DNA from 2 places in the Pedococcus sp. P2_E4 genome. Region 2 is predicted to be linked to the other one. Evidence: riboswitches for the same ligand, from Rfam matches in the RefSeq annotation. Region 2 holds a riboswitch; the other holds the start of a gene.
The links. A riboswitch is a leader RNA that binds a small molecule or an ion and turns the genes downstream of it on or off. The one in region 2 is predicted to bind cobalamin.

Region 1 (5,616 bases), on a different contig from region 2:
GCCACCGGCGGCGAAGGCCTGGGCGGCCACGCCGGCGGTGTTGGCGTTGTACTGGCCGTCCTGGTTGAGGAACCCACCGTTCGCGGCCTGGCGGGAGGCGAGGTTGTTCAGCGCCTGGACGGTCTGCGGGTCGAGGGCGCCGAGCAGCCCCACCAGCGCCTGGGCGGCGAAGGCCGTGGCGTCCGTGTCGCTGGTGCACGGTGCCTGGGCGTCGTCGAGGTTGCCCCTGAAGCCGCCGTCCGTGCACTGCTGAGCCAGCAGGTAGTCCACGGCCGTGTCGGGAACCGAGCCGGTGGCACGGCCCAGGGCGATGATGTCGAGGGCCTGTCCGATGGTGTTGGAGTAGTCGCCCGAAGGGTTGCTCGGGTCACCGAAGTTCGACTGGTCCGAGAAGCGGCCCGACGGTGTGAGGAGCCCCTCGAGGCGCGCCACGAGGTCCTGCGTGCCGAAGTCGGTCGGGTCGCCGCCGTGGGCCACGACCCCGAGGACGAGCTTGCCCAGCGGTCCGGCGTAGGTCTCGGGGCTGGACGGGTCGGAGGGGGTGGGGGTGCCGACGTAGCTGTTGACGTTGCCCGCGAGGTAGTCCAGGGCCGCGTCCGCACCGGTCTGGCCGACCTTCGCCCCGTCGAGCGCGAGGATCGCGTCGATGGTGTTGCCGCCGTCGAAGAACGTCGAGGCGGGGTAGTTGTAGTGGTTGCCCCGCGTGGCCAGGGTGCGCACGATGAAGCCACCCGCGTACCCGGCCTGCTGGGTCGGGGTGCCGGGGACGATGCGGGCTGCCCCCGCGCGGAACGGGACCTGCTTCGAGGAGGGGGCGGCAACCTTCGACCCGCGGCCAGCGCCCGGGGCGGAGGGGGCGGAGGTGGCGGTGGCGGTCGACGTGCCCGCGGTGGTGCTGGTCGAGCTCGGGGAGCCGGCGCCGGTCGGCGAGGTCGGCGACGCCGGGGACCCGGTGGTGGTGGACGAGCCGGTGCCGGTCGAGGGGGTGCTCGACCCGGGGGCCGGGTCTGTGGTCTGCGTGGGGGCGGGTGCCGTCGTCGTGACGGTCGGCTCGGTCGTGGTGGCGAAGGCCGCTCCGGGCGCCAGGAGGGAGATGGCCAGGGCCAGCCCTCCGGTGGTCGCGACGACGCGGGCCGGGCGGGCCCGACGGATGGTGTGCTGCATGGTGCCTCTTCTTGCGAGCGGTGTCGCGACGGGTGCACCGGCAACCAGAGAACGTGAAAACCCCCGCGTCGCTGCTGCGACGTCGGGGGCGGCCTCGGACTGGTGTCCGGGCTCCGCCCCGCGTACCTCGACGGAAATGGAGCCGCTCCGCACTCCAGGCATTCCGGCTCCCGCCTCGGTGGGCGGCTCACGGTTGCGGGTCAGCGCCGGAATCGGACCGGCTTCCCCTGGGTTGCGTCGTGGTGTTGCCCTGGGGCAACGCCGCCACACTACACCGCCGGGGGCTCGGTCAGACCCCCACCGGGAATGGCGCAGCGTGCGGTTGGTCACGGCCGCTAGACTGCTTCCCACAGGCGTTGAACCGGCCATCACCGGTGAGCCTCCGGAAGAACGGGAGCACCCGGCAAACCGCCAGGCTCCTCACTAGAACCGGACGGGTGGGCCCGTCACAGCCTCTGGCAAGAGCGGTCGTGTGCCGTGTCCGGTTGTCCCGGGCGCGACGGCGACAAGCGAGGTGGCACCGCGGTGGCGCCGGGAGATCCCGGTGACGTCGTCCTCGTGGACACACGAGTTGACGAAGGACCGCCGACACCATGGCTCAGCAGGCCCAGCCGATCTATCCCAAGGTCTCCAGCGACCCCGGCACGACTGGTGTGCCCGCGTCCCCGAGGTTCCCCGAGATCGAGGAGCGCGTCCTCAAGTACTGGGACGAGGACGGCACGTTCGTCGCCTCGGTCGAGAACCGCTCGGCCGGCACCGACGGCGACAACGAGTTCGTCTTCTACGACGGGCCGCCGTTCGCCAACGGCCTGCCGCACTACGGCCACCTGCTGACCGGCTACGTCAAGGACCTCATCCCGCGCTACCAGACGATGCGCGGCCGCCGGGTCGAGCGGCGGTTCGGATGGGACACGCACGGGCTGCCCGCCGAGCTCGAGGCGATGAGCCAGCTCGGCATCAAGACCAAGGACGAGATCCTCGAGATCGGCATCGAGGAGTTCAACGCCAAGTGCCGCGAGTCGGTGCTGAAGTACACCGGGGAGTGGCGTGAGTACGTCACCCGCCAGGCCCGCTGGGTGGACTTCGACAACGACTACAAGACGCTCAACCCCGACTACATGGAGTCGGTCATCTGGGCGTTCAAGTCCTTGTACGACAAGGGTTACGTCTACGAGGGCTTCCGCGTCCTGCCCTACTGCTGGAACGACCAGACGCCGCTGTCGAACCACGAGCTGCGGATGGACGACGACGTCTACCAGATGCGGCAGGACCCGGCGGTGACCGTCGGCATGCGCCTGTCGACCGGCGAGCTCGCGCTCGTGTGGACGACGACGCCGTGGACCCTGCCTGCCAACCTCGGGATCATGGTCGGTCCTGACATCGACTACGTCGTCGTCGAGTCCGACTTCACCGGGACGACCGAGCGCTACCTCATCGGTGAGGCTCGCCTGGCGGCCTACGCCAAGGAGCTGTTCGGCCCCAACGAGACCGACCCGGCGTCGCGGGTCGTGGAGCGGCTCAAGGGCAGCGACCTCGTCGGCCGCTCGTTCACGCCGCCGTTCTCCTACTTCGTGGGGCACGAGCGCGCCCACCACGTGTTCCCGGCGGAGTTCGTCACCACCGAGGACGGCACCGGGCTGGTCCACACCGCCGGCGCCTTCGGTGAGGAGGACAAGATCGTCACGGATGCGGCGGGCATCGAGCCGGTCGTGCCGGTCGGTCCCGACGGCTGCTTCACGTACCCCGTCACGGACTACGAGGGCGTGCAGGTCTTCGACGCCAACGCGATGATCATCGACCACCTCAAGGCCCGTACCCGTGGCGAGGGCGACGTCGGGTCGGTCACCGAGGGCACGGTGCTGCTGCGCCGCGAGACCTACGACCACTCCTACCCGCACTGCTGGCGCTGCCGGATGCCGCTGATCTACATGGCGGTCTCGAGCTGGTTCGTCGAGGTCACCAAGTTCAAGGACCGGATGCTCGAGCTCAACGAGCAGATCGACTGGGTCCCTGACCACATCAAGCACGGCCAGTTCGGCAAGTGGCTCGAGAACGCCCGCGACTGGTCGATCTCGCGCAACCGCTTCTGGGGCAGCCCGATCCCGGTGTGGCGCTCGGACAACCCCGCGTACCCGCGGATCGACGTCTATGGCTCGTTCGCCGAGCTCGAGGCCGACTTCGGGGTGGAGGTCACCGACCTGCACCGGCCGTTCATCGACCGGCTGACCCGACCCAACCCCGACGACCCCACGGGCCAGTCGACGATGCGTCGCGTCGAGGACGTCCTGGACGTGTGGTTCGACTCGGGCTCGATGTCGTTCGCACAGGTGCACTACCCGTTCGAGAACGCCGACTGGTTCGAGCACCACTTCCCGGGCGACTTCATCGTCGAGTACATCGGCCAGACCCGTGGCTGGTTCTACACGCTGCACGTCCTGGCGACGGCGCTGTTCGACCGCCCGGCGTTCTCGGCCTGCGTGTCCCACGGGATCGTCCTGGGGTCCGACGGCCAGAAGATGTCCAAGTCGCTGCGCAACTACCCGGACGTCCGCGAGGTCTTCGACCGCGACGGCGCGGACGCCATGCGCTGGTTCCTCATGTCGTCGCCGATCCTGCGCGGCGGCAACCTCGTCGTGACCGAGCAGGGCATCCGCGACGGGGTCCGTCAGGTCATCATCCCGTTGTGGAACACCTGGTACTTCTTCTCGCTGTACGCCAACGCTGCCGAGGGAGGGAACGGCAGGGGCGGTGAGGGCTACGAGGCGAAGTGGTCGACCGCGTCCACGGACCCGCTCGACCGCTACCTGCTCGCCAAGCTCGGGCAGTTCGTCGCGACCATGCAGGAGCAGCTCGACGGCTACGAGGTCGCGAACGCGTGCGAGACGACGCGCGGCTTCCTGGACGTGCTGACCAACTGGTACGTCCGCCGGTCGCGGGAGCGGTTCTGGGACACCGGGTCGGGTTCGGGCGCGGAGCAGGCCTTCGACACGCTCTACACGGCGCTGGAGGTCGTATGCCGTGTGGCTGCGCCGTTGCTGCCCCTCACGACCGAGGAGATCTGGCGCGGGTTGACCGGCGGTCGCTCGGTGCACGTCACCGACTGGCCGGACGCCACGGACCTGCCGGTCGACGAGGCGCTGGTGTCTGCCATGGACCGCGCGCGGGAGGTGTGCTCGGCGGCGTCGTCGCTGCGCAAGGCGGGCGGACTGCGCGTCCGACTCCCGCTGCAGGACCTCACCGTGGTCACGGCGAACGCCGCGTCGCTCAAGGACTTCGGTGCGATCGTGGCCGACGAGGTCAACGTGCGCACCGTGACCCTGCGCGACATCACCGAGGCCAGCGAAGCCGACTTCGGCGTGTCGCAGCGGCTCAGCGTGAACGCCCGCGTGGCCGGTCCGCGGCTGGGTCGTGACGTGCAGCAGGCCATCAAGGGCAGCAAGTCCGGCGACTGGTCGGTGGCGGCCGACGGCACCGTGACGTCCGGTGGGCTCGAGCTGGTCGAGGGGGAGTACACCCTGGAGACGGTGGTCGACGCCGACCAGCAGGGTGCTGCCCGGGCGACCGCGATGCTGCCCGGCGGCGGCTTCGTGGTCCTCGACACGCAGGTGACGGCCGAGCTGGCCCAGGAGGGTCTGGCCCGCGACATCGTCCGTGCGGTCCAGCAGGCGCGACGCGACGCCGGCCTCGAGGTCTCCGACCGGATCTCGCTGACGGTGACGGGCTCCGAGGCTGTGTGGGAGGCGACCATCGCCCACCAGGGGCTCATCATGCAGGAGACCCTGGCGACCCAGTTCGGCTCAGCCGCGCAGCTCGACGCCCTGCCGTCCCGCGAGGACGTCACCGAGGCGACCGTGGGCGACGGGGAGCCGGTCCGTCTCAAGGTCATGAAGCTCTGACCCGCGGGGGCCGGACCCACCGGTCCTGGCCCGGCCTGGGACGCCTCAGCCGTCCTCGGAGGCCCGCAGGCCGGTCTTGATCTCGGTCTTGAGCACCTTGCCCACCTTGGAGCGAGGCAGGTCCGACCACACGTGGACGGCCTTGGGGGCCTTGACCCCGCCGATGCGCGCCTTGACGAAGGCGACCACCTCGGCGGGGTCGACGCTGCGGCCCGGCAGTGCCTGGACCACTGCCTCGACCCGTTCGCCCCACTTCTCGTCCGGCAGCCCCACGACCGCACAGTCCTGGAGGTCGGGGTGCTGCATGAGCGCCTGCTCGACCTCCGTCGAGTACACGTTGAAGCCGCCCGTGATGATCATGTCCTTGGCCCGGTCGACGATGAACAGGAAGTTGTCGGGGTCGAGGTAGCCGATGTCGCCGGTGTGGTGCCAGCCGAACCGCGACGCCTCGGCCGTGGCGTCGGGGTTCTTGTAGTAGCCGGGCATCACCAGCGAGGACCGGACCACGATCTCGCCCCGCTCGCCCGGCCCCAGGACCTGGCCGTCGAGGTCCATG
Region 2 (23,860 bases):
GGACGAGAGCGTGGCCCCCATGAAGGTGCCATGGGTCCAGTCCCGCGACTCGGTCACGAGGGGCACCGTGGTCTTGCGGCGGCCCCCGAAGAAGATCGCCGAGATCGGCACACCCTTGGGGTCGTAGTACTCGTCGGCCAGGATGTCGCACTGCTCGATGGGGGTGCAGTAGCGGCTGTTGGCGTGGCTGGACAGCTCGTCGGAGTCAGGGGTCCAGTCCTCGCCCTTCCAGCTGGTGGCGTGCGCGGGGGTGTTCTCGAGGCCCTCCCACCAGATGTCGCCGTCGTCGGTGAGGGCGACGTTGGTGAAGACCGAGTTGCCCTTGTTGATGGTCTTCATCGCGTTCGGGTTGGTGTGCTCGTTGGTGCCGGGGGCGACGCCGAAGAAGCCGAACTCGGGGTTCACGGCATACAGCCGGCCGTCCTCACCGAAGCGCATCCAGGCGATGTCGTCGCCGAGGGTCTCGACCTTCCAGCCCTGGATGGTCGGGGCGAGCATCGCGAGGTTGGTCTTGCCACAGGCGCTCGGGAAGGCAGCGGCGATGTAGTAGACCTGCTGCTCGGGGGAGACGAGCTTGAGGATGAGCATGTGCTCGGCCAGCCAGCCCTCGTCGCGGGCCATCACCGAGGCGATGCGCAGCGAGTAGCACTTCTTGCCGAGCAGGGCGTTGCCGCCGTAGCCGGAGCCGAACGACCAGATCATCCGCTCCTCGGGGAACTGGACGATGTACTTCTCCGGGTTGCAGGGCCACTTGACGTCCTGCTGGCCGGGCTCGAGCGGGGCGCCGACGGAGTGCAGCGCGGGGACGTACTTGGCCTTGTCGCCGAGCTCCTCGATGCGGCGGAGCACGTTGACACCGCAGCGGGCCATGACGCGCATCGACACCACGACGTACTCGGAGTCGGTGATCTCGACGCCGAACATCGGGTTCTCGGCCTCGACGTGGCCCATGACGAACGGGATGACGTACATCGTGCGGCCCTTCATGCAGCCGGCGTAGAGCCCGCGCATGAGGTCCTTCATCTCGTTCGGGTCCATCCAGTTGTTGGTGGGCCCGGCGTCCTTCTCGTCCACGGAGCAGATGTAGGTGCGGTCCTCGACCCGGGCGACGTCGGTCGGGTCGGAGGCTGCATAGAAGCTGTTCGGCTTCTTCTCCTCGTCGAGCTGCACGAACGTGCCGGCCGCGACGAGCTTGTCGGTGAGGCGGGTCCACTCGGCGTCGGAGCCGGTGACCCACTCGATGTGGTCGGGGGTGGTCATGGCTGCCACCTCGTCGACCCAGGCCTGCAGGCGGGCGTGCGTGGTGCCCCCTGCGCGCTGGTCGGTCTTCGTCGCCTCGGTCGTCATCTGATCGGCCGTCCCTTTCGCCCGGGGAGAACTGGGGTCCCGGATGTGAGGTGGAGCGTCCACGCGACATCGATCTCGATGTCCACATGGTGAACGCTGCTGATCTGGCCACCGTACGCCGCGGCCCACAGTGGTCGGTACCACGGAGGGCGGAGATCGCTCGTGAATCCGCTCACAACCTGCCGGTAGGCCATCCGACGTTGCCGTCTTCTTGCAAGCCTTGCAAGAAGACGGCCGAATCTCGTTGAATTCCTTGCGGATTCGCTGTTCGGGGGTCGGGACGGAACTCGTCGCCTGAGGTCTGTCGCGCGGGTCGCGTCCTCGAGTGAGCGCGATGTGCGCAACCCCGGCCCGGGTGACGCACATCGTGCTCACTCGAGGTGCCGGCGTGCGATTTCGTGGACGTGGGGGTGACCCGGTAGTCTTTCCCGTCGTTGCTCCGGCAGTCCCACAAGGATCCTCCGGGGCGACATTCGCGCCCGTAGCTCAACGGATAGAGCATCTGACTACGGATCAGAAGGTTAGGGGTTCGAATCCCTTCGGGCGCACTCTGTGTTGAGACAGAATCCGCAACAGCCCCGCGCCGATCCACACGGCCGGGGCTGTTGCTCTGCCCGGGGCAGGTTCGGGGCCGCTGGCGCCCCGCCGTCGATCGCGCGCCAGGCTCGTCACAGGGTGGACTTGGGCCCGGCAATGTTGCTCGTGCCGGTGTTGCCCGAGAGGTCGACCTGCGTGGCGCGTGCGTAGAGCGCGAGGTTGATGCCGAGGTCTCCGGACGTGATGGTCCACGCCCCGGTGGCGGGGTTGACGCTGGCGGTGAGGGTGGCCTTGGTCAGCAGCGCCGTGCACGGGTACGCGTTGGTGGTGCACAGGACCACGGTGACCGATGCGGCGTCACCGGGGTTGGTGCCTCCCGTTCCGGTGATGGTGGCGATCCGTCCCGCGGTCGTGAAGGCGGTGATGCTCACGGTGGGCGCGGTCGTGTCGGTGTAGTCCACGATCCGGGTGGGGCCCCCACCGGTCGACATCATGCTGAGGTTGCCGGCCAGGTCCTGTGCCGCGTTGGCATTGACCCCGGCCATGACGGCGCCACTGTGGGTCATGCCGCTGACGGCGACGTTGTAGGTGGTTCCACTGCCGGTCACGGTGGCAGTGCTGGGATCTGCGCTCTGCCCACCACTGTTCAGGGTCACCCCGCTGCCGGTGAACCCGGTGACGGCCTCGCTGAAGACGGCTGTGAAGTTGATGGGCGAGGTGCTCGTCGGGTCCGCCTGGGTGGCGGCCTGGGTGATGTTGACGGTAGGTCGCGTGATGTCGACGACGACGGTCGTGGCCGCCGAGGCAGGTCCTTGGTTGCCGGCCTGGTCGGTGGCCTTCGCGGTGATGGTGTGGGTTCCGGCAACGAGCGCCAGGCTCGTGATCGAGTAGGTGCCGCCGGTGGCCGTCCCGGTGCCGATCGAGGTGGTGCCGTCGTACACGGTGACGGTGGCCCCGGCCTCGGCCGTGCCGGTGAGGGTGGGCGCGGTGACCTTGGTGATGCCGTCGGTCGACGAGGGCCCGGTGTCGCTCGCTGCGGTCAGGGTGGGGGCCGCGGGGGCGGCAGGTGCGGTCGCGTCGCGGGTGACGGTGTTGTCGGTGCTGGTGGAGGCCGTGTTGCCGTTGCCGGCATCGTCCTGCGCCCCGGCGGCGCCGATGGTGGCCCGCACCGTGCCGTCGCCGACCATGCCGCTGACCGCCACGGAATAGGTGGTCCCGCTGCCTGTCACCGTCGCCGTCGTGGCGGCTGCAGTGCCGGTCAGCGACACGTCCGAGCCCGCGAAACCGGTGACGGTCTCGCTGAAGACGACCGTGAAGGTGATCGGTGAGCTCGCCGTGGGGTCCGGCTGGGTCGTGGCCTGGTTGATGGTCACCGACGGGGCCGTGGTGTCGATCGTCACGGGCTGGGTCTGGGTCGGGCTGCTCACGCCGGCGAGGTTGGTGGCGTAGTAGGACACCGTGTGGGCGCCGTCGCCGGTCACGTGCGCGGCCGTGGTGACAGCGTTCACCGTGGTGTGAGCCTCTGCGTCGACCCAGGAGGTGATCGACACGACCGGGGAGCCCCCCGGGTTGGTGGCCACCAGGGTGACGGTGACGGGGCTGGAGTTGTTGAGCCCGTTGAGGTTGGGGGACGGTGAGATCGAGGTCACGGCGACGGTCGGCGGCGAGGTGTCGTGGGAGACGGTCGCGGTGTTGCTCGCACTGCTGACGGCGGTCCAGCTGTAGTGCACGGCCGTGACGACGTACCGGTAGGCCCCATCCGGGACGGCGCTGTCGGTGCAAGCCAGGGCCGTGGTCGGGGTCGTCGTCGAGGTGCCGCACGCGAGGGTGCTCGCCCCGTCCCCGTTGCGGACCCGGGTCACGTAGTAGCCCTGGGCCGGCTCCCCGGTGGACAGCTGCGCGGCGCTCCAGGCCACGTCGACCGTGTCGCTGCCCGGCGGTGAGGTGGCAGTCACCTGCGTCGCAGCGGTCAGGCTGGCCACGGCGGCGGTCCCGGCCCCGGCAGCCGACGTGGTCCAGAACGCCCAGGCGTGTCCACCCACCGCCAAGGCACCGGCGGTGGCCAGCGTGATGAGCCAGACGCGCAGCCTCATCAGGTTCACCTGGTCCTCGAGGGGTGTCCAGCGGGCCACCGGCCTCAAGTGCAGGAGCACACGGTTCGGTCGCGGTGGGGCCGCCGGTCAGGCAGGGGGAGCGGGCCCGGGAGGCGCGTTTGCCGCACCTCCCGGGAAAGCCCTAGCTCGTCGAGTAGCTGATGCTCACGGTGGCGCCCTTGCAGGCGTCCTGGTTCGCGGCCGGCTTGTTGTTGAACGCGATGGTCAGACCGGACCAGGAGCCCACGCCATTGCCAGCGGCAACCTGGGCGTTCACCGTCGCCGTGCCGGCGACGGTGTAGTCGGTGGCGTCGCAGCCGACCTTGTCCGTGCCGGTGACCAGGGCCGACACCGCGCCGATGTAGACGGGGCCGGAGTTCGGGTTGTCGAAGTTGCCGCTCAGGGCCTGGGCCGTTCCGCCCGGCCGCAGACCGGTGACGGTGCTGGTCTGGTTGACGGTGACCGCCACGGTGGTGCCGGTGGCGGCCTCACCTGTGCCATCGCCTGTGGTGGTCCAGTAGGCGAAGGCTGCGCCGCCGATGCCGACCATGGCGGCCGCCAGGACGACGACCTTCTTCTTCCTGCTGACTGCTCGCATGACTGCTCCAAGGCTTCGGGGTCCAGCGGACGTCAAGCAAAGGATTTGCGGGTATCCACCGGCTGATCACTGCTGTCATGAGGAAACTACGTCAATCACTTTGCGAACCAAACTAGTTGGCGCGTAAACGACCTGACAGGCCATGGGTCAGTAGTCCGTTCGGTCAGCCGGTACGCTCACGGATTTGGCGGGCAGGAGCGGTCGGCCATGATGCGCTTGGGGATCCACAGGTGACCTCCACACGACGATTCGGAGCAGGATGATGCAGGCGGACGAGGCGGCCCGGCTCCTGGGGGCCGAGCTACGCCATGTCGTCTTCGCGACCGACCGGATGCGCAGTGCGATCGCCTCGCGGCTTCACCTGGGGACGACCGAGCTGACTGCCCTGGCTCACCTGGTCGAGGCCGGTGAGCTGACCCCCAAGGAGCTGGCGGGCAGGCTCGGCATCACCCCGGGGTCGGTGACCGGCGTCGCGGACCGACTGGTCGAGGCGGGTCTCTTGGCGCGGGTGCCCCACCCCAGCGACCGGCGCAGCCTGCTCCTGCGTCCCACGCCGACGGGGATCCGCCAGCGCGAGTGGGCGAACGGCCAGTGGGAGGCTGTTCTCGGTCAGACGTTGGACGATCGCCTCGCAGCCCTTGCCCCCGAGATGTCGGGGTGGCTCGCGCAGGCGGCCGACCTGATCCTGGGCGCCGCCCTCGATGCGGACCACGTCGCGGCCGAGGAGTCGCCCGACGATGCGACCCGGCGCTGTCCCCCCAAGGAGTAGGCGCACCGCCGCTCGCCTGAGCTGGGGTCCGCGTCAGGGCTGGCGGCGGCCGCGGCCGGCGCTGATCGCGACGACCAGGCCGATGAGGGCGACGAAGGGGCCGATCGCGGCCCAGAGCTTGACGCCGCTCATCGAGCTGCCCTCCACGATCCCGAGGCCCTGCAGGGTCCAGAGGACTCCGACGGCGAACAGGATCCCCCCGATGGCAAGGGACAGGCGGCGGCTCATGTCCCCATCATGTCGGTTCGGGCATGGGTATGCCGGGTGGCCGGCCCCCTGCGGTGACCACCCGGCATACCTGCTTGTGGGGGTCGGTCAGAACTCGTCGTCGAACCCGACGGACCCACTCACCCCGACCTGGTACGCCGAGACGCGCCGCTCGAAGAAGTTCGACAGCTCCTGCACGTCCTGCAGCTCCATGAACGCCAGCGGGTTCTTCGAGCGGTACTCCGGCTCGAGCCCGAGCTGCTGCAGCCGCCGGTCGGCCACGTTCTCGAGGTACAGCCGCATGTCGCCGGTCGAGAGCCCGGCGACCCCGCCGCCCAGCAGGTCCTGGGCAAACTGCGCCTCGGCGTCGACCGCGTCGCGCAGCATCTGGCGGACGTCCGCCGCCATCTGGTCGTCGAACAGGTCGGGCTCCTCGGCGCGCACCGTCTCGACCACCTCGAACGCGAACGACATGTGCATCGACTCGTCGCGGAACACCCAGTTGGTGCCCGACGCGAGGCCGTTGAGCAGCCCGCGGGAACGCAGGAAGTACACGTACGCGAAGGCGCCGTAGAAGAAGAGCCCCTCGATGCAGGCGGCGAAGCAGATCAGGTTGAGCAGGAACGCCTTGCGGTGCTCCCGGGTCTCGAGCGCGTCGAGCTCGAAGACCGAGTCGATCCACCGGAAGCAGAAGTCGGCCTTGTGCTTGATCGACGGGATGTTGTCGACCGCGGCGAACGCCTCTGCGCGCTGCTGCTCGTCGGGCACGTACGTGTCGAGCAGGGTCAGGTAGAACTGCACGTGCACCGCCTCCTCGAACAGCTGACGGCTCAGGTACAGCCGGCCCTCCGGGGAGTTGATGTGCTGGTACAGGTTGAGCACGAGGTTGTTGGCCACGATGGTGTCGCCCGTGGCGAAGAAGGCCACGAGCCGGCTGACCAGGTGCCGCTCGGCCTCGGTCAGCTTCTTCAAGTCCGCCAGGTCGGAGTGCAGGTCGACCTCCTCGACGGTCCACGTGTTCTTGATGGCGTCGCGGTACTTCTCGTAGAAGTGCGGGTAGCGCATCGGCCGCAGCGTGAGGTTCATGCCGGGGTCGAGCAGCATCCGGGTCCTGGAAGGGGTGTCGGACTGGGTGGTGGCGTGTGTGGTGGTCATTCGCAGGCCTCGCAGGTCTCGGGGTTCTCGAGGGAGCACGCGATGGCTTCCTCGTCGGTGAAGGGGGTGGGCGTGGTGGGAGCGATGGCCGCCGCCGGAGCGGTCGGCGCGACGACCGCCGCGGCTGCGAGGGGTGCGGTGCCCACCGGCGCGGGCAAGGCGGGCGCAGTCCCCACCGGCACGGAGGCAGCCCTGGCGCCGACGGACACCGTCGCCTGCTGGATGCGGGTCGCCGGACGCGAGCGCAGGTAGTACGTCGTCTTGAGGCCGGCCTTCCACGCGAACAGGTACATCGAGCTGAGCTTGCCGATGGTGGGCGAGGCCAGGAACAGGTTGAGCGACTGGCTCTGGTCGATGTACGGCTGACGCGCGGCCGCGAGCTCGATCAGCGACTTCTGGGGCAGCTCCCAGGCGGTGCGGAACAGCAGCCGCACGTCCTCGGGCAGGTCGAGGATCCCCTGGACCGAACCCTCGCTGCGCTTGATCGCCTCGCGCACCTCGGGGGTCCACAGGCCGCGGGCCTTGAGCTCGCGCACCAACGCCGTGTTGACCTGGAGGAACTCACCGGAGAGCGTCTCTCGCTTGAACAGGTTGCTCACCTGCGGCTCGATGCACTCGTACGCGCCGGTGATCGACGCGATGGTCGCCGTGGGCGCGATCGCGACGAGCAGGCTGTTGCGCAGGCCGTGCTCGGCGATCGCCGCCCGCACCGCGCCCCAGCGCTCGGTCTGGGTCGGGGTCACCCCCCAGAGATCGGGCTGGAGGTCGCCCCGCGCAGCCCTCGTCTGGTCGTATGCCGGGTGCGCACCGTGCTCCGCCGCCAGCTCGGCGGACCGCTCCAGGGCGGAGAGGTAGACCTCCTCGGAGATCCGGGTCGACAGCTCCTTCGCCTCGGCGGAGTCGAACGGCAGCCGGAGCGCGAAGAAGACGTCCTGCAGCCCCATCATGCCGAGGCCGACCGGACGCCAGCGCGGGTTGGAGGCCGCGGACTCGGTGCTCGGGTAGTAGTTGATGTCGATGACCCGGTCGAGGTAGGTGACCGCGGTGCGGACGGTGGATCGCAGTGTCTCCCAGTCGATTCCGTCACGCTGCGCCGTCAGGTGCCGGGCGAGGTTGACCGAGCCGAGGTTGCAGACGGCCGTCTCGTCGTTGCTCGATACCTCGATGATCTCGGTGCACAGGTTGGACAGGTGCACGACGTTGCCGGGCTCGGCGGTCTGGTTGCACGTGCGGTTGGAGGCGTCCTTGAACGTCATCCAGCCGTTCCCCGTCTGCGCCAGGGTCCGCATCATCTTGCCGTAGAGCTCACGCGCACTCACGGTGCGCACGACGCGCCCGTCGCGCTCCGCGGCGGCATACGCGTCCTCGAAGTCCTTGCCCCACAGGTCGGGGAGCTCGGGCACGGCGTTCGGGTCGACGAGGCTCCACTGCTCGTCGGCCTCGACCCGCCGCATGAACTCGTCGGGGATCCAGTTGGCCAGGTTGAGGTTGTGTGCCCGACGGGCGTCCTCGCCGGTGTTGTCGCGCAGCTCGAGGAACTCCTCGATGTCGGGGTGCCACGGCTCGAGGTAGACGCAGGCGGCGCCCTTGCGACGCCCGCCCTGGTTGACCGCCGCGACCGACGAGTCGAGGGTGCGCAGCCACGGGACGATGCCGTTGGAGTGGCCGTTCGTGCCGCGGATCAGCGCGCCGCGCGAGCGAACCCGCGACCACGAGATCCCGATGCCACCGGCGAACTTCGACAGCTTGGCCACCTGGGAGTACCGGTCGTAGATCGAGTCGAGCGAGTCCTGCGGGCTGTCGACGAGGTAGCAGGACGACATCTGGGTGTGCTGCGTGCCGGAGTTGAACAGGGTCGGCGAACTCGGCAGGTACGACAGCGACGACATCAGGAGGTAGAAGTCGATCGCCTCCCTGGCGGTGCGGGCCAGGCCGCAGGCCACGCGCAGCAGCCAGTACTGGGGCGTCTCGATGACGTCGCGGGTCTGGGGGTGGCGCAGCAGGTAGCGGTCGTAGACGGTGCGCAGGCCGAAGTACTCGAACCGGCGGTCGGCGTCGAGGTCGATGGCGTGGTCGAGCTTGCGCGCGTTGCGCTCGACGAACTCCGCGGTCTCGTCGCCGATCAGGCCCTCGAGGTGCCCGAGTCGCACGGCCTGGCTGAACGAGGCGATCTGGTGGCCCCGCACCTCCTTGTCGATGTAGTTCGACAGGAGCCGGGCCGCGAGCCGCGAGTACTCCGGCTCCGCCGAGGTCATCTCGGCCGCGGTCTGGATCGAGAGCCGGTCCAGCTCGGCCGTGGTCGCCCCGTCGTACAACCCGCTGATCGTGCGGGTGGCGATCGCCATGGGGTCGACCTCGGCAAGGTCGTCGCACCAGCGCTCGACGGCCCGGACGATCTTCATGACGTCGACGGGTTCGGTGTCTCCGTTGCGCTTGCGCACCTGCATCTGGGTACGCCGGGTGGGGGCGACCGGGTCCTGCACCTCGTCGGGTGCAGCGGGGGTCAGGGTCATCTGCTCTCTCCTCGCGAGCGGTTCCGATGGGCCGGGACCGCGGAGGAGGCGACGACGCGAGGCGACCGCCCGGCGGTGCCGAGGTCGCTGCTGCGCTGTCGATGGACCCGCCCTCGAGGTCACGACCACACCGCGCACGGTGTGCGCGGTTGCTGGCAGGTCTTCGGACTCGTGGACGGCTGTCGGCAGGTGCCGACGGGGCCTACTGGCCGTCGCTTCCCAGACTCGCGTCCAGTGCTTGGTGACGGCGTTCGTTTCCACTTACCGCTGCGGGGCAGTCCCGGACTCGCACCGGGTTCCCTCTTGCCCCGAAGCCGTTGGATCACGGCTTCGGACCAGCTGTCGCCACCATATAGGGGGCCACCTCCCAAACCGTGGCACCAGATGTTGTGCCCGCGTGTCCCGGCGTGTCGGGTGGGCGACCCGGGCCTTTGGCTGTGTTGTACGTCGTTTGGTCGATGTCAGGTACGTCTTGCGAGGACAGGCTGAGCTTGCGCCTCATCGGCGTCAAGAACCTGCAGACGAGGGGCCATCACGATGCCTGAGCAGTTCTTCGAGGACATGGGCCGCAAGGCGGAGTGGTTCCGCCAGGTCCACGGCAGCAACGACCACGTCGAGCTCGACCGGGTGCGCGACGCCGCCGTGGCCCACGTCGAGGTGATGCGCGAGGCCAGGGTCGAGCGGCTCGACCCCGGCGGTGGCCCGATCGACGAGGCCATCGTGCTGCTGGGTCGCGGGGGACGGGCCAAGGCCGAGGCCACCGACCCGCCCGGCCATGCCGACCGCGAGGTCTTCCTCACCCGTGCGGTGTCCGTGACCGCCACCAGCGACGAACTGTCCCGGACGCTCAAGCTCCGCCCCCGTCGCGGTGTCGCAGCCCTCGACCCGCGCACCGCGAGGCTGATGCGCTACGACCCCGAGCGCGAGGCGTGGGCCCTCGTCGACGCCTCGGGCTGGAACCCGCAGGACCGTTATGTGTGGGGGCGCGTGGACCGCCCCGGCACTTATGCCGCCGTGGCGCTTCCCAAGGAGCCTGACACCCTGCGACGGGTCGGGCTCGAGATGTTCCTGCGCCGCACCGTCGCCGACGCCGTGGCCACGGGGCACATCGCGTCCGTGTCCGACGTCGCGGACCGCGCCGCGTTCCGCGACTACTTCGCCACTCGGCACCACACCGACCAGGCCGGCGAGGAGGGACGACGCCGGCTCGACCAGGCTGTCGCCGCGCACCGTGCCGCGGTGCGCGAGCTCGGTCGCTCGCTGCCGCCTGCGCCCCTCGGAGGCAACCCGCAGTGGTCGGTGCTCGACGACATCCTCGTGCGCCTCGGCGACCTGCGCGACGTCATCGGGGTCGACCGGCTCTGGCCGTACTGGCCCATCCTGGCCCGGGTGGCCAACCGGGTGGGACCGTGGTTCCCGTTGGGCCCCACCAACATCAACGGCCGCGTCAAGTCGATCGCCATGCACCGTTCGGACAGCAACGTCCTGCTCGCCGGCGCGGCGAACGGTGGGGTGTGGAAGTCGACCAACGGCGGCGACACCTGGCGGGCGACCTGGAAGTTCGAGGAGAGCCTCGCGATCGGTGGCGTGGCGATGGCCCCGAGCAACGGCAACGTCGCCTACGCAGGCACCGGTGAGGACACCCCCGGCTGGAGCCCGTCGTACGGCGGCGTGGGGGTCTTCAAGTCCTCGGACGCCGGGTCGACGTGGCGGCAGATCGGCACGGCCGCGCAGGTCGGCGCCCGCACCAACAAGGTCGTGGTGCACCCGACGACGAGCAGCATCGTCTACCTGGCCACGGATGCCGGCGTCTACCGAGGCAGGCCCGGTCTCGCAGTGACCCTGGGCGGGGTCCCTGCCTACACCTGGGACCAGCTGCTCCCGGGCCGCGCCACGGACCTCGTCATCAAGCACGACAACCCTCTGGTGATGCTGGCCGGCATCCACGACGACGCGGTCTACAAGACGCTGGACGGCGGAGCCCACTGGACCCGGCTCACGGGTCCGAGGGTCAAGGTGTTCGCGATCATCTTCGGCTTCACGGAGCAGATGCCCACCGGGTCGGACGTCGGGTGGATCAAGCTCGCGATCGGGCGCTCGGGTGAGGGCGGGTCCAACTTCGTCGTGGCCAAGCTCGGGAAGAACTCCGCGACGACCCTGATCAGTGGGGACCTCGGCGAGGAGTGGCTCAAGACGCCGGGCAGCGTGGGCACGAAGTACGACGAGTGGTGCAGCCTCGTCGCCGTGCACCCGCGTCAGCGACGGCACATCTACCTCGCGAGCGTGGACATGAAGCACTCGTTCGACGCGTGGACCTACGTCGCGTCGCCGGGCACCCACTCGGACCACCACCAGATGGTCTTCCACCGTTCGGACGACGACGTGGCCTACGTCTGCTGCGACGGAGGGGTCTATCGCACGACCGACAACGGCTCGAGCTGGTCGCTGCGCAGCTCGAACCTGGTCGCCACCCAGCTGATGAGCCTGGGCATCTCGGGCACCGGGTCCTTCCTCGTCGGCTCTGCGACCCAGGACCAGGGCATCATCCAGACGAACGGGTCGTCGGTGTGGGCCGACCACGGTGGCGGCAACGAGTGGGGCATGTTCGTCATCGATCCCAACGACTCCAACCACGTCTTCGTCTCGCCGGGTGACGGCCAGCTGCGCCGCAGCACCAACGGCGGGGTCGGGTGGAGCAACCCCACGGGCGGGCTGACCGACTGGTGGGCCTCGCAGAACCGGAACACCAAGGCGGCGTCCTTCGCGCATGTCGCGGTGAAGCCGGGTGACGGGTCCATCGTCGTCGGTGCCGCCACCGTGTCCGACGAGGTGAAGGACGCGAACGACGTGGTGACGGCCAGCTACGCCGCACGACACCGGATCTACCGCAGCACCAACGCCGGCGTCGACTGGACGTCGGTCTTCACCCTGCCGCACCGGGGTTCGAAGGTCGCCTTTGCCAGCACCGACGCCCGCCGGGTCTACGTCGTCACCTCCGAGGGGCGCGTCTACCGCAGCAGTGACTCGGGTGCCTCGTGGACCGAGCCTGCGACCGCGGCCAACCGGCTGCCGGCCGTCTACGCCACGGCGATCACGGTCGACCCGTTCGACAAGAACCGGGTGTACGTCACGTTCGGCGCCACCGACCCGCACATCTTCCGGTCCACCGACGGTGGCGCCACGTGGGCAGCGTGCAACGGCACGACCGCGGCCATGCGGCTGCCGAACATCGCGCTGCTCGACGTCGTGGTCGACACCGAGAACCCTGACGTGCTGTACGTCGGCTCGGACATCGGCGTCTTCCGCAGCAACGACCGGGGGTCCACCTGGTACTGGGCCAACGACAGCTTCGGGGAGTACGACCTGCCTCGAGTGCCGGTCACCGGGCTGGGCATCCACCCGGCGACGCACCGGCTCTATGCCTCGACCATGGGACGCGGGCTGTACTACACCCAGGCCACGGGGATCGTGTCGATGCGTGCGACCCATGTGCGGCTCGCGCACGAGTACCCCTACCCGTCCGGGATCCTCAAGCTGCGGCTCACGGACGGGGCGACGACCTACACGATGACCCGTCAGGAGGTGATCCGCCGGATCCAGGCGGGCACCGAGGTCTACACCGTCGGCCCCGATGGCACCAGGGCCCGGGTGCGCACGCTCGAGCCGGACCAGCAGCATCCCCTGGAGTACCTCTCGACGGCTGCTGACGCGACCACGACCAACAACCTGCTGTCGCTACCCCGCTTCTACGGATAGGAGAAGGCCGTGAGCCTGAGAACCCGCATGTGGACCGAGCTGGTCCTGGCCGCAGTGGCCCTCGTCCTGACGGTCGTGACGGCGATCTGGCCGACCTGGATCGAGTCGCTGTTCGAGGCCTCGCCGGACGGTGGCGACGGGTCGGCCGAGCGGCTGTTCGCGCTGGGGTGGCTCGCGGTGGCGGTGCTGTTCTCGGTGCTCGCGCGGCGTGACCGGAGGCGGCTCGTCTCAGCCGGCGAGGTGGGCGCGTAGGGCGACGTAGACCTTGCGCACACCGATGGCCCGCTGCAGGTCGTGCTCGATGCGGGAGAAGAACTCGCGCCGGTAGTTCTGGTCGATGACAGCCTGGACGGTGAAGTAGAGCCCGGCGAAGCCCGACAGGAAGATCGCGACGGAGAACAGCTCGTCGCTGACGAGGTGGAACGGTCCGGTGTAGCGCGGCGCCGTCCCCACCCACGCCTCGATGACGCTGGGGCGGATGGCGATCGAGCCGAACACGACGAAGAACGCGAACACGATCAGGGCCAGCGACAGCATCTGGATCGCCTGGGCGATGAAGAGCATGAGCATGAGGTTGCGTCGCTGCAGCGGGGGCAGCCGGATGCCGGCGACCTCGCTGGCCAGGTGGGGCTCGGCGAGGATCTCGCGCGCGGCCGACGCGACCGGCGTGCCCTCACAGGTGGCGGCGAGCTGCTCACCCTCGACCTCGGCGCCCACTCGCTCGATCTCGCTGCGGAACGAGGGTGCGAGGAACGCCACGGCCAGCAGCGCGAAGATGCCGACGCAGGACCACAACAGGTGCCGTGGCAGTGCCGACGACACCTGCCACACCTCGGTGTTGATGAACAGGAAGGTGATGAACAGCAACAGGAACGGCAGGGCGCGGGTCGCCAGTGGCCCGATCAGGGAGCGGTTCTCCCACGCGTGGGCCAGCGCCCAGCGACCGATCCGCCCGACCCGGAACACCCGCACCGCTCGGCCGAGCGCCACGACCGCCGCGGTCAGCAGCCCGAGCGCAACGGCCTCGCCGGCGCTCGCGCCCAGGTTCAGGGCGACGATGGTGACGGCCACCGCCGGCACCGCCGCGAACGCCGCCCACAGCCCGACGATGCGCGGGGCCAGCGCTCGCTGGATCGCCTCGTGGCCGGACTCCACGAAGTAGGGCAGGCCGTGGTCGACGAACCACTGCTCGCACTTCGCCACGTCGTTGGTCGTCAGCACGGCGACAGCCTCTCAGGTGTCGGCGCCGACCCCGTCACACCACGCAGAACTCGTTGCCCTCAGGGTCGCGCAGGGTCATCGCGAAGTAGTCGGCTCCCTCGGGGGCGTTGACGTAGGCCACGCTCGCGCCGAGAGCGACCAACCGCTCAGCCTCGGCCTCGACGGCGGCGCGCCGCTCGGCATACGGCATCGCCTCGCGACCGGGCGTGAACCGGAGGTCGAGGTGCAGGCGGTTCTTGACCGCCTTGGGCTCCGGCACCTCCTGGAACCAGATCCGCGGTCGGACGCCCTCGGGGTCGACGATCGCGCCACTGCCGGCCTCGGCGCCCTCGAGCTCGGACTGGGGTATGCCGCCGGCACGCCAGTAGTCGAGCCAGCTGGCCCAGCCGGGGGGCGCGGGCTCGGGGACGTAGTCGAGGGCCTCGCACCAGAACGTCACGAGCCGGGCGGTGTCGGTGCAGTCGACGGTCAGCTGCCAGGTGGTGGACATGGTCCCAGTGTCCCAGCGAGGTCAGACAGCGGCGGTGAACCGGGCCGACCAGTCCGCCAGGGCCGCCCGCAGCTCGGCGGTGCCCTCCTCGAGGGTGAACGGCGCACCGATCACGCCCAGGCCGAAGGCCGCCCAGCGCGGGTCCACGGCGTCCATCTCGATCCGGCAGGTGCGCTCGTCGACGACGCTCAGCCGCCCCCAGCGGCCCGTCCGAGGCTCGACCTCCTCGAGCGGGGCGTGCACCAGGGCCCGGACCACGAGGCCGGACTCGTTGCGGGACAGTCCCTTTCGCACGTATGCCGCCGCGTCGCCGCCGGGGATCTCGCGTGGCCGGAACCGGGCTCGGGTGCCTTGCGGCTCGCTGAGCCGGTCGAGCCGGAAGGACCGCCAGTCCTGCCGGTCGAGGTCGTACCCGAGCAGGTACCAGCGACGGCCGACGGTGACGAGGCGGTGGGGCTCGACGTGCCGGCGCACGTCCGTGCCCGCACCCTGGCCGCCGCGCGCGTGGTAGGTGAAGCGCACCCGCTCGGTGTCCCTGGTGGTCTGGGCGACCGCTGCGAGGACCTCGGCGCTCACGGCCGGGGCCTCGGCGAACGGCGAGTCCTCGGTGACCGCCCGCAGGGCCTCCGCCCGGCGCCGCAGCTTGGGCGGCAGGACCTGGACGACCTTCGACAGTGCCCGCACGGACGCCTCCGACAGCTCGCCGCTGGTCAGCTGCGCCGCGCCGTTGAGGGCGACGACCATCGCGATCGCCTCGTCCTCGTCGACGGTCAGCGGTGGCATCGTCGCCCCTGCGCCGAGCTGGTAGCCGCCGTCGACGCCCCGGACCGAGTCGACCGGGTAGCCGAGCTCGCGCAGCCGGTCGATGTCCCGCCGCAGGGTCCGGTCGGAGACCTCGAGCCGGTCCGCGAGCTCGCCACCGGGCCAGAACCGGTGGGTCTGCAGGAGCGACAGGAGTCGCAGGGTGCGCGAGCTGGTGTTGGCCATGGATCCAGAGTGCCTCACCAAGCGGTCAGAAAGTGACCGGAAGCCTCCCTAACGTCGGACGTGACAGCAGGACGACCGGACGAGAACGAGGAGAAGGACATGACCAGCACGATCCTGGCGGCTCACGGCGACGGCGAGCACTCGGCATCCGCGCAGCCGCAGACCCAGCCACCCCGTGAGGCGGTGGTCATGCGGGGTGCGCTGCCGCTCGGGCGGGCGCGGACCATCGCGCTGCTCAGCCTGTTCCTCGCCTCGACGATGGAGCTGCTCGACACGACGATCGTCAACGTCGCGCTGCCGACCATCGAGGCGGGGCTGCGGGCGAGTGCCGCACAGCTGCAGTGGATGGTCGCGGCCTACCCGCTGGCGTTCGCGGTCGGTCTGATCACCGGCTCGCGGCTCGGTGACCTGGTCGGGCGCAAGCGGGTGTTCGTCGGCGGTCTGGTCGGCTTCACCCTGATGTCGGCCGCGTGCGGGTTCGCGCCGAACGCCGAGCTGCTCGTGGCCTTCCGTGCCCTGCAGGGAGTAGCGGCCGCGGCGATGATCCCGCAGGTGCTCTCGAGCCTGCAGGTGATGTACGCGCCGCACGAGCGGGCCAGGGCGATGGGCATGTTCACCGGGCTCGCCGGCCTGTCCGCGGTGCTCGGGCCGGTCATCGGTGCGGTGCTGACCGAGGCGGACCTCGGTGGCCTCGGCTGGCGCTCGATCTTCCTCGTCAACGTGCCGTTCGGGTTGCTCGCCATCGCGGCCGCCCTGCGCTGGGTGCCGGAGTCGGTGGCGACGCGTCGTCCCCGGATCGACCTGCGCGGCGTCGCCACGCTCGCGACGGGCCTGCTCGCCGTGCTCTACCCGCTCACCCTCGGGCGCGAGCTCGGCTGGCCGCTGTGGGTGTATGCCGTCATGACCGCCGGGGTCGCCGTCCTCGTCGGGTTCGCGCGCAACCAGTGGCGGTCCGAGCGTGAGGGACGTGAGCCGCTGGTGGCGCTCAGCCTCTACTCAGGTCGTGGGTTCGCAGCCGGGTCCGGGCTGAATGCGTTGCTGTTCATGGCCATGAGCTCGTACTTCCTCTGCCAGACGATCTACTTCCAGGCCGGGCTGGGCTGGTCGGTGCTCAAGGCCGGGCTCACCGGGGTGCCGTTCTCGCTCATGACGACGGTGACGGCCGGGCTCGCGGTGGCAGTGCTCGCGCCACGGATCGGCCGGCGGGTCCTGCAGATCGGGGCGCTGACGTGGGCCCTCGGCGCGGTCGTCCTCGGCGTGACGGTCCACTCGGCTGATGCCGCGACGTCGGTGTGGGCGTTCATGCCGGGCCTGCTGGTCGCTGGTGCCGGGTTCGGGCTGATGGTGTCGCCGATCGGGGTGTTCACGCTCGCGGACGTGCCGGTCGACCAGGCAGGCTCGGCCTCGGGGCTGTTCGCCACGACAGGTCAGCTCTCCGGCGCCGCCGGGGTGGCCGTCGTCGGGTCGCTGTTCTTCTCGGTGGTGGATGCGCACGCGTCGGTGGTGCCTGCCGAGATGTTCCGGCCGGCCATCGAGGTGGCCCTCGCCGTGCTCGTCGGGCTGATGCTGTTGGCTGCCGTCGTGGCCCGTGCCCTGCCCGAGCACCTGCCGGCCGAGGCACTGGAGGGCGGCGCGGGCCACTGAGTGGTGCGCCGAGTGAGCGCGATGTGCTCGTCCCCGGCTGGGGAGACGCACCTCGCGCTCACTCGCCTGTCAGAGGGCGAAGCCGAGCCAGAGGGCCGGAAGTCCGAGCCCCAGCGAGAGCGCCAGGTTGCCGGCGAACGGCCGCCACGCCCGCTCCTCGAGGAACACCCACGTCTCGAAGGCCAGCGTCGAGAACGTCGTGAGCGCCCCGCAGAAACCGATGCCCACCAACGGCATCAGCCAGTCAGCCGGGTGGGAGACCCCCGCCACGACCCCCAGCACGAACGACCCGACCACGTTGACGATGAGCGTGCCGAGGATCGTGCCGGCACGGGTGTGTTCGCGGGCCCAGCGGTCGACGAGGAACCGCAAGGGTGCCCCGACTGCCGCGCCCGCCAGGACGATCAGCCACGTCACGGTCGCCGCCCGAACAACCGCTCGCCGAGCGTGACCCCGAGCCCCACCGCCACGAGCCCGGCCACCAGCGACCCCACGAGGTATGCCGCCGCGACCAGTCCGTGCCCCGCCTGCACCATCGCGTGGGTGTCCAGGGCGTACGACGAGAAGGTGGTCCACCCCCCGAGGACCCCGACCCCGAGGAAGGGTCGCAGCCACGGGTGCGGTCGGTCCATCGACAGGACCCAGACCACGAGGACACCCATGGCGAGCGACCCCGTGACGTTGACGAGGAACGTCGACCACGCGAAGGCCCCCGAGACGTGGGGGAGTGCCAGCCCCACGGCATACCGGGCGAGGGAGCCGACCACCCCACCCGCGGCGACCACCGCGAGCAGCCCGGCATCGCCCCGCCGCACGACAGCCATCAGGCGCGCTTGGTCTCCAGGAAGTCCGCGATCCGCCCGATCGCCTCGGTGAGCACGTCCACGTCGGGGAGCGTCACGAGGCGGAAGTGGTCGGGCTCGAACCAGTTGAACCCGGTGCCGTGGGTGACGAGGATCCGCTTGCTGCGCAACAGGTCGATGACGAAGGCCTGGTCGTCCTCGATCGCGTAGACCTCGGGGTCGAGCCGGGGGAAGCAGTAGAGCGCCCCGTGCGGCTCGACGCACGAGACCCCGGGGATCTCGTTGAGCAGGCGCCACGCCGTCTTGCTCTGCTCGTAGAACCTGCCGCCGGGGTGGATGTACTCCTCGATCGACTGGTAGCCACCGAGCGCGGTCTGGATCGCGTGCTGGCCGGGGACGTTGGCGCACATGCGCATGTTGGCCAGGAGGGTCAGGCCCTCGAGGAAGTCGGTCGCCAGCTCCTTGGGCCCGGACACCATGACCCAGCCCGCACGGTAGCCGCACACGCGGTAGGCCTTGGACAGCCCGCTGAAGGTCAGGCACAGCACGTCGTCGCCGGCGAAGGTCGCCGTGTGGTGGTGCACCGGCTGGCTGGCCTCGTCGGCGAACAGGATCTTCTCGTAGATCTCGTCGGACATCAGGACGAGGTTGTGCCGGCGTGCGATGTCGGCCATGCCGCGCACGATCTCGTCGCTGTAGACCGCACCCGTCGGGTTGTTGGGGTTGATGACGACGAGGGCGTGGGTGTTGTCGGTGATCTTGGACTCGATGTCGGCGAGGTCGGGGTTCCACCCGTTGGACTCGTCGCAGCGGTAGTGCACCGGGGTGCCGCCGGCCAGCGTCACGGCGCCGGTCCACAGTGGGTAGTCCGGCGCCGGGATGAGGATCTCATTGCCGTCGTCGACGAAGGCGGTCAGCACCATCGAGATCAGCTCGGAGACGCCGTTGCCGATGTAGATGTCGTCGACGTGGGTGTCGGTCAGCCCGCGCGACTGGTAGTAGTGCGCGACGGCGGTGCGGGCGGAGTAGATGCCGCGGGAGTCGCTGTAGCCCTGGGAGTTGGGCAGGTGGTGGACCATGTCCTGCAGGATCGCCTCGGGGGCCTCGAAGCCGAACGGCGCGGGGTTGCCGATGTTGAGCTTGAGGATCTTGTGTCCCTCGGCCTCGAGGCGCTGGGCCTCCTCGAGGATCGGCCCGCGGACGTCGTAGCGGACCTGGTGGAGCTTGCGGGACTGGGTGACTCTGCGCACGGGCTCAGTGTTCCAGCACTTCGACCGTCGTCACGACGGTGGTCACGCCCGGGCGAGTCGGCGTCGACGAGAACCCGAACCGGCACGGCGGCTCGACGGGCGCGAGGTCGCCCAGCGCGACACCCCGCCAGGTGCCCGACAGGGTCGACACGGCACGCAGGTCGGTGGCGCCGTACCACTCGCGTCGACCCTCGAGCGCGGTGCCGCGGGTGCGGACGCCGCGCAGCGCGACCCGGGCGAGCGGGTCGACGGCGGTGGCCCACCCCGTGCTGGTCGCCACGGGTGCCGGGACGGCGCGCAGCAGCCAGCCGAGCGGCTGGCGCCCCCCGAGCGTGAGGTATGCGGTGAGCTCGCCTCCGGCGCGCACGTCCCACCCGTGGCGGGTCGCCGCCACGTCGACCGGGCAGATGCTGACCTCGTCGAACGCGTAGGTCTCCTGGACGAAGTCGGCGACCGCGGCGCTCGGGGCCAGCAGGGTGCGGTGCCCGAGGGCGTCCTCGACCATCACGTCCGCGAAGGCGCCGAGAGGTGAGTCGTCCCACCGCCCGACGACGAGGCGGACACCGCTGCTCGAGCCCACCCCGGCGATGGCGCCCGTGAACCGAAGACGTCGCACGGGCGCCACCTTGTCAGTGGTGGGTCGGCTTGGTGAAGGCCAGGGCGGCGGCGAACCCGACGAGCAGGACGGCGGCCGGCAGCAGCAGGGTCTGCGACATCGCGGTGGCGAAGCCGTCGGCGACCTGCGGCGGCAGCTTGACCCCTGCGGTGCGCTGCGACATGTCCTGCGGCAACCCCGGCAGATTGGCGCTGAGGCGCGCCTCGATGAGGGCTGCGATCGCCGCGGAGCCGAGGACGGCGCCGACCTGGCGGGTCGTGTTGTAGATCCCCGAGCCGGCGCCGGCCGACGACAGGGGGAGGTTGCGGGTGGCCGTCGCCGCCAGTGGCGCCCACATGAAGGCGTTGGCGACGCCCATCAACGCCATGGGCAGCAGCAGCACCCACGTCGCGCTCCCGACCGTCGTGACCGAGCTCAGCCAGAACAGCGCCGCCGAGCACAGGGCGAGGCCGAACGCCGTGATGGTCCGGGGGTGCACGCGGTCGGTCAGCTTGCCCGCGACAGGGGCCAGGGCGCCGGACAGCACTGCCATCGGCACGAGCAGCAGCGCCGACTTCGTCGGGGTCATGCCGCGCACGACCTGGGCATAGAGCATGAAGGGAAACGCCATACCGGTGATCGAGAAGCCGACCGAGCTGATGGCGATGTTGGACAGAGAGAAGTTGCGGTCGCGGAACAGGCCGAGCGGCACGAGCGGCTCGGTGCGGATCCGGCTCTGCCAGAAGATGAACAGCCCGAAGACGACCAGCCCTGTCGCGATGAGCAGCGGCACCGACAGGAACCCGTTGATCTGGCCCCAGTCGTAGGTCTCACCCTCCTGGATGCCGAACACCAGCAGGAACATCCCGACGGCCGACAGTGCCACCCCCACCCAGTCGAAGCTGTGGCTGTGCGTCTCGAGCTTCGGCACCAGGCGCATCGCCAGGACGAAGGCGACGATCCCGACCGGCACGTTGATGAAGAAGATCCACTCCCACCCGGGGCCGTCGACGAGCAGCCCGCCGAGCAGCGGCCCCACGAGGATCGCGACGCCGGCGGTGGCGCCCCACAGCGACATCGCCTGGCCGCGGGAGGCGGCCGGGAAGGTGCGCGTGATGACGGCCATCGTCTGGGGCGTCATCATCGAGGCGCCGAGGCCCTGCGCGACGCGGGCGATGATGAGCATCTCGATCGTGCCCGTGAGGCCGCACCACAGGGACGCGACGGTGAACAGCGCGAGCCCGGTGAGGTAGACGTACTTCGGCCCGATCCGGTCGCCGAGCCGGCCCGTGATCAGCAACGGCACCGCATACGCGAGCAGGTAGGCGGAGGTGACCCAGATGACGGCGTTCACGTCGGCATCGAGGCCCTGCATGATGGCGGGCGTCGCGACCGACACGATGGTCGAGTCGACGAGGATCATGAAGAAGCCGATCACCATGGCCCACAAGGCCGGCCACGGCTTGTAGTCGGCGGGGAGGTCGGTCCTCAGGGTTGTGAGTGCGGCCATGGCAGGTCGCCTCTCTCGAGTCGGTCGATGAACCCGCGGATCCAGTCCTGCTGGGCGAGGTTCATGTGCTTGATGTAGTCGGCGGTGACCCAGTAGGCCTCCGCCACCTCCTGGGCCTTCGCCTTGTCGACGAGGCAGTCGATGTCGGTGAGCTCGGCGTCGATGACCCGGAGGTGGTCTCGCAGGTCCGAGCAGACGGCGCTGGCCGGGGCGTTGTGCGCCTCGGCGAGCGCGAGGGCAAAGCTGGGGAACTCGTTGATCGGCGCGCGCAGGATCTCGCGGATGCGGGTGACCAGGGCGGTGCGACCCTCGGGCGTGATCGCGTAGGTCGTGCGCTCGGGCCGGTTGCCCTCGCGCTGCGTGCCGGTGGCCTGGGCGAACCCGTCGGCCGTGAGCCGCTCGACCGTGCGGTAGAGCGACCCGGGTGTGACGCGGACGATCCGGTCCTCGTGCCGCTCCAGGAGCAGCTGGTACATCTCGTAGGGGTGCATGGCGCGCTCGTTGAGCAGCGCCAGCGCCGAGATGGCCAGGGGGGTGAGCGTGGTGGTCATGACCCAATCGTTCCGCGTGGAATAGTCCACGCGGAATATAGGCAGCGGGCGACCGGCTCGTCAAACCTTCCGGGGGAGGGCCGGTCTCCCCGCCCGTAGGCTCTGGTCATGTCCCCCCGCACCCCGCTCGGCGAGCTCGAGGTCGAGTTGACCCGGCTGCTGCGCCGGGCGCGCAGCGCCCAGCAGCGCACCGCCGCCCAGGTGCACCCCGACCTCGACTCGGCTGGGTATGCGGTGCTCGTGACGGTTCGCGAGCTGTCGCAGGCCAGTGGGGGCGCTCGCGGCGGCGAGGTCTCCGACGCCCTCGGTCTGCACAAGTCGACGACCAGCCGGAACCTCACGACCCTCGAGGCCCTGGGGCTCGTCGAGCGCATCGCCGACCCGCAGGATGCGCGGGCCCGGCAGGTCCGGCTGACCGCCGAGGGGGCCGAGGCGCTCGAGCGGTCCTTCGCGGGCCGGCGAGAACGGCTCAGGACGCGGCTGGAGTCGTGGGACCAGGCCGACATCGCCACCCTCGCCGGGCTCCTGCGCCGGCTCAACGACTCCGCGTCCTGAGGCGTCCGCGCTCTGACGCGAGCCGTGGGCTGAGGCGTCCGCGTTCTGACGCGAGCCGTGGCTGAGGCGAGCCGTGGCTGAGGCGAGCCGTGGGCTGACGCGAGCCGCGGAGCCGCCGGCTGAGGCTGTGCGGCGGCGGAGGCGCCATACCTCCCAACAAGTTGCCTTCAGCAACCAACTGGAGTTAAGGTTGTGTTCTGCAACCAAAGGAGCACCTCGTGACCGCCACGACCCAGACGCCCGTCCCGCCCGTCGGCGCCGTCGACCACGCCGTCGAGGTCCTGTCCGCGCTCTCCGGGCTCATCCGCACCAGCAGGGCCGCGGGGCGCCGGCTCCAGGACGACCTCGGCGCGTCCAGCACGCCTCTGGCCGTCCTCAAGGCCGTCGCACGCGAGGACGGCAACGACCGGCCGGGCGAGCTGGCGGTGGCCACGGGGGTCGCCCCCTCGGTCGTCAGCCGGGTGCTGGCCCGTCTCGAGGACGAGGGGCTGGTGACGCGGCGTCGCGACGAGGTCGACGCCCGGGCCTGCCACATCGTCCTCACCGGCGCGGGCGAGGCGCACCTGCGCAGGGTCCAGCGGGAGACCGCCGCCGTGCTGCACGACGCCCTCGTCGACCTCCCGGCCGACGACCTGGCCCGGCTGCCCCGGCTGCTCACCGAGCTCGAGCGGGCGCTGGCCCACGCGACCGAGCGTCTCTCGCACTCCCGACGCGCCGCCCTGACCGACCCCGAACCCGACGAAAGCCGCTGATGTCCGCCTCCGCTCCCACCTCCCTCGAGACCGGCTCGACCGCCCCCGCCCCCGCCCCGCAACCGTCGCCCCAGACGACCGAGCAGACGACCGAGCAGACGGGCGAGATGACGCACCGCCAGATCCTCGAGGCGATGACCGGCCTGCTGGCCGGCCTGTTCGTCGCACTGCTCAGCAGCACGATCGTGTCGACGGCGCTCCCGACGATCATCGGTGACCTGCACGGGACCCAGCGGCAGTACACCTGGGTCATCACCGCGTCCCTCCTCGCCACGACCGTCAGCACCCCGATCTGGGGCAAGCTGTCCGACCTGTTCAGCAAGAAGCTGCTCGTCCAGCTCTCGTTGCTGGTCTTCGTCCTCGGGTCGGTCGCGGCCGGTGCCGCGCACTCGGTGGGCTTCCTCATCGCCTGCCGTGTGGTCCAGGGTCTCGGCATGGGAGGGCTCACCGCCCTCACCCAGTCGATCATGGGCGCGATGATCGCGCCCCGACAGCGTGGTCGGTATGCCGGCTACATGGGTGCCGTG

Region 1: linked by a shared signal. The riboswitch ahead of AC1DV7_RS04790 (prenyltransferase/squalene oxidase repeat-containing protein) and the one ahead of AC1DV7_RS07635 (ribonucleoside-diphosphate reductase subunit alpha) in region 2 are both predicted to bind cobalamin.

What each region holds. Positions count from the first base shown of each region.
Region 1 is NZ_JBFUEO010000006.1:20,205-25,820, reverse strand. Features, by position in the region: gene AC1DV7_RS04790 (prenyltransferase/squalene oxidase repeat-containing protein) at 1-1,164, opposite strand, end outside; cobalamin riboswitch at 1,266-1,391, opposite strand; gene ileS (isoleucine--tRNA ligase) at 1,758-5,060, shown strand; gene AC1DV7_RS04780 (acyl-CoA synthetase) at 5,106-5,616, opposite strand, start outside.
Region 2 is NZ_JBFUEO010000011.1:21,911-45,770, forward strand. Features, by position in the region: gene AC1DV7_RS07600 (phosphoenolpyruvate carboxykinase (GTP)) at 1-1,347, opposite strand, end outside; tRNA gene AC1DV7_RS07605 (tRNA-Arg) at 1,823-1,895, shown strand; gene AC1DV7_RS07610 (beta strand repeat-containing protein) at 2,016-3,977, opposite strand; gene AC1DV7_RS07615 (hypothetical protein) at 4,120-4,575, opposite strand; gene AC1DV7_RS07620 (MarR family winged helix-turn-helix transcriptional regulator) at 4,835-5,344, shown strand; gene AC1DV7_RS07625 (hypothetical protein) at 5,378-5,572, opposite strand; gene AC1DV7_RS07630 (ribonucleotide-diphosphate reductase subunit beta) at 5,660-6,706, opposite strand; gene AC1DV7_RS07635 (ribonucleoside-diphosphate reductase subunit alpha) at 6,703-9,219, opposite strand; cobalamin riboswitch at 9,357-9,574, opposite strand; gene AC1DV7_RS07640 (VPS10 domain-containing protein) at 9,757-12,975, shown strand; gene AC1DV7_RS07645 (hypothetical protein) at 12,985-13,227, shown strand; gene AC1DV7_RS07650 (hypothetical protein) at 13,204-14,196, opposite strand; gene AC1DV7_RS07655 (VOC family protein) at 14,231-14,686, opposite strand; gene AC1DV7_RS07660 (helix-turn-helix transcriptional regulator) at 14,708-15,673, opposite strand; gene AC1DV7_RS07665 (MFS transporter) at 15,773-17,317, shown strand; gene AC1DV7_RS07670 (fluoride efflux transporter FluC) at 17,387-17,734, opposite strand; gene AC1DV7_RS07675 (fluoride efflux transporter FluC) at 17,731-18,141, opposite strand; gene AC1DV7_RS07680 (pyridoxal phosphate-dependent aminotransferase) at 18,141-19,370, opposite strand; gene AC1DV7_RS07685 (hypothetical protein) at 19,375-19,986, opposite strand; gene AC1DV7_RS07690 (DHA2 family efflux MFS transporter permease subunit) at 20,000-21,475, opposite strand; gene AC1DV7_RS07695 (PadR family transcriptional regulator) at 21,454-22,026, opposite strand; gene AC1DV7_RS07700 (MarR family winged helix-turn-helix transcriptional regulator) at 22,135-22,581, shown strand; gene AC1DV7_RS07705 (MarR family winged helix-turn-helix transcriptional regulator) at 22,800-23,333, shown strand; gene AC1DV7_RS07710 (MDR family MFS transporter) at 23,333-23,860, shown strand, end outside.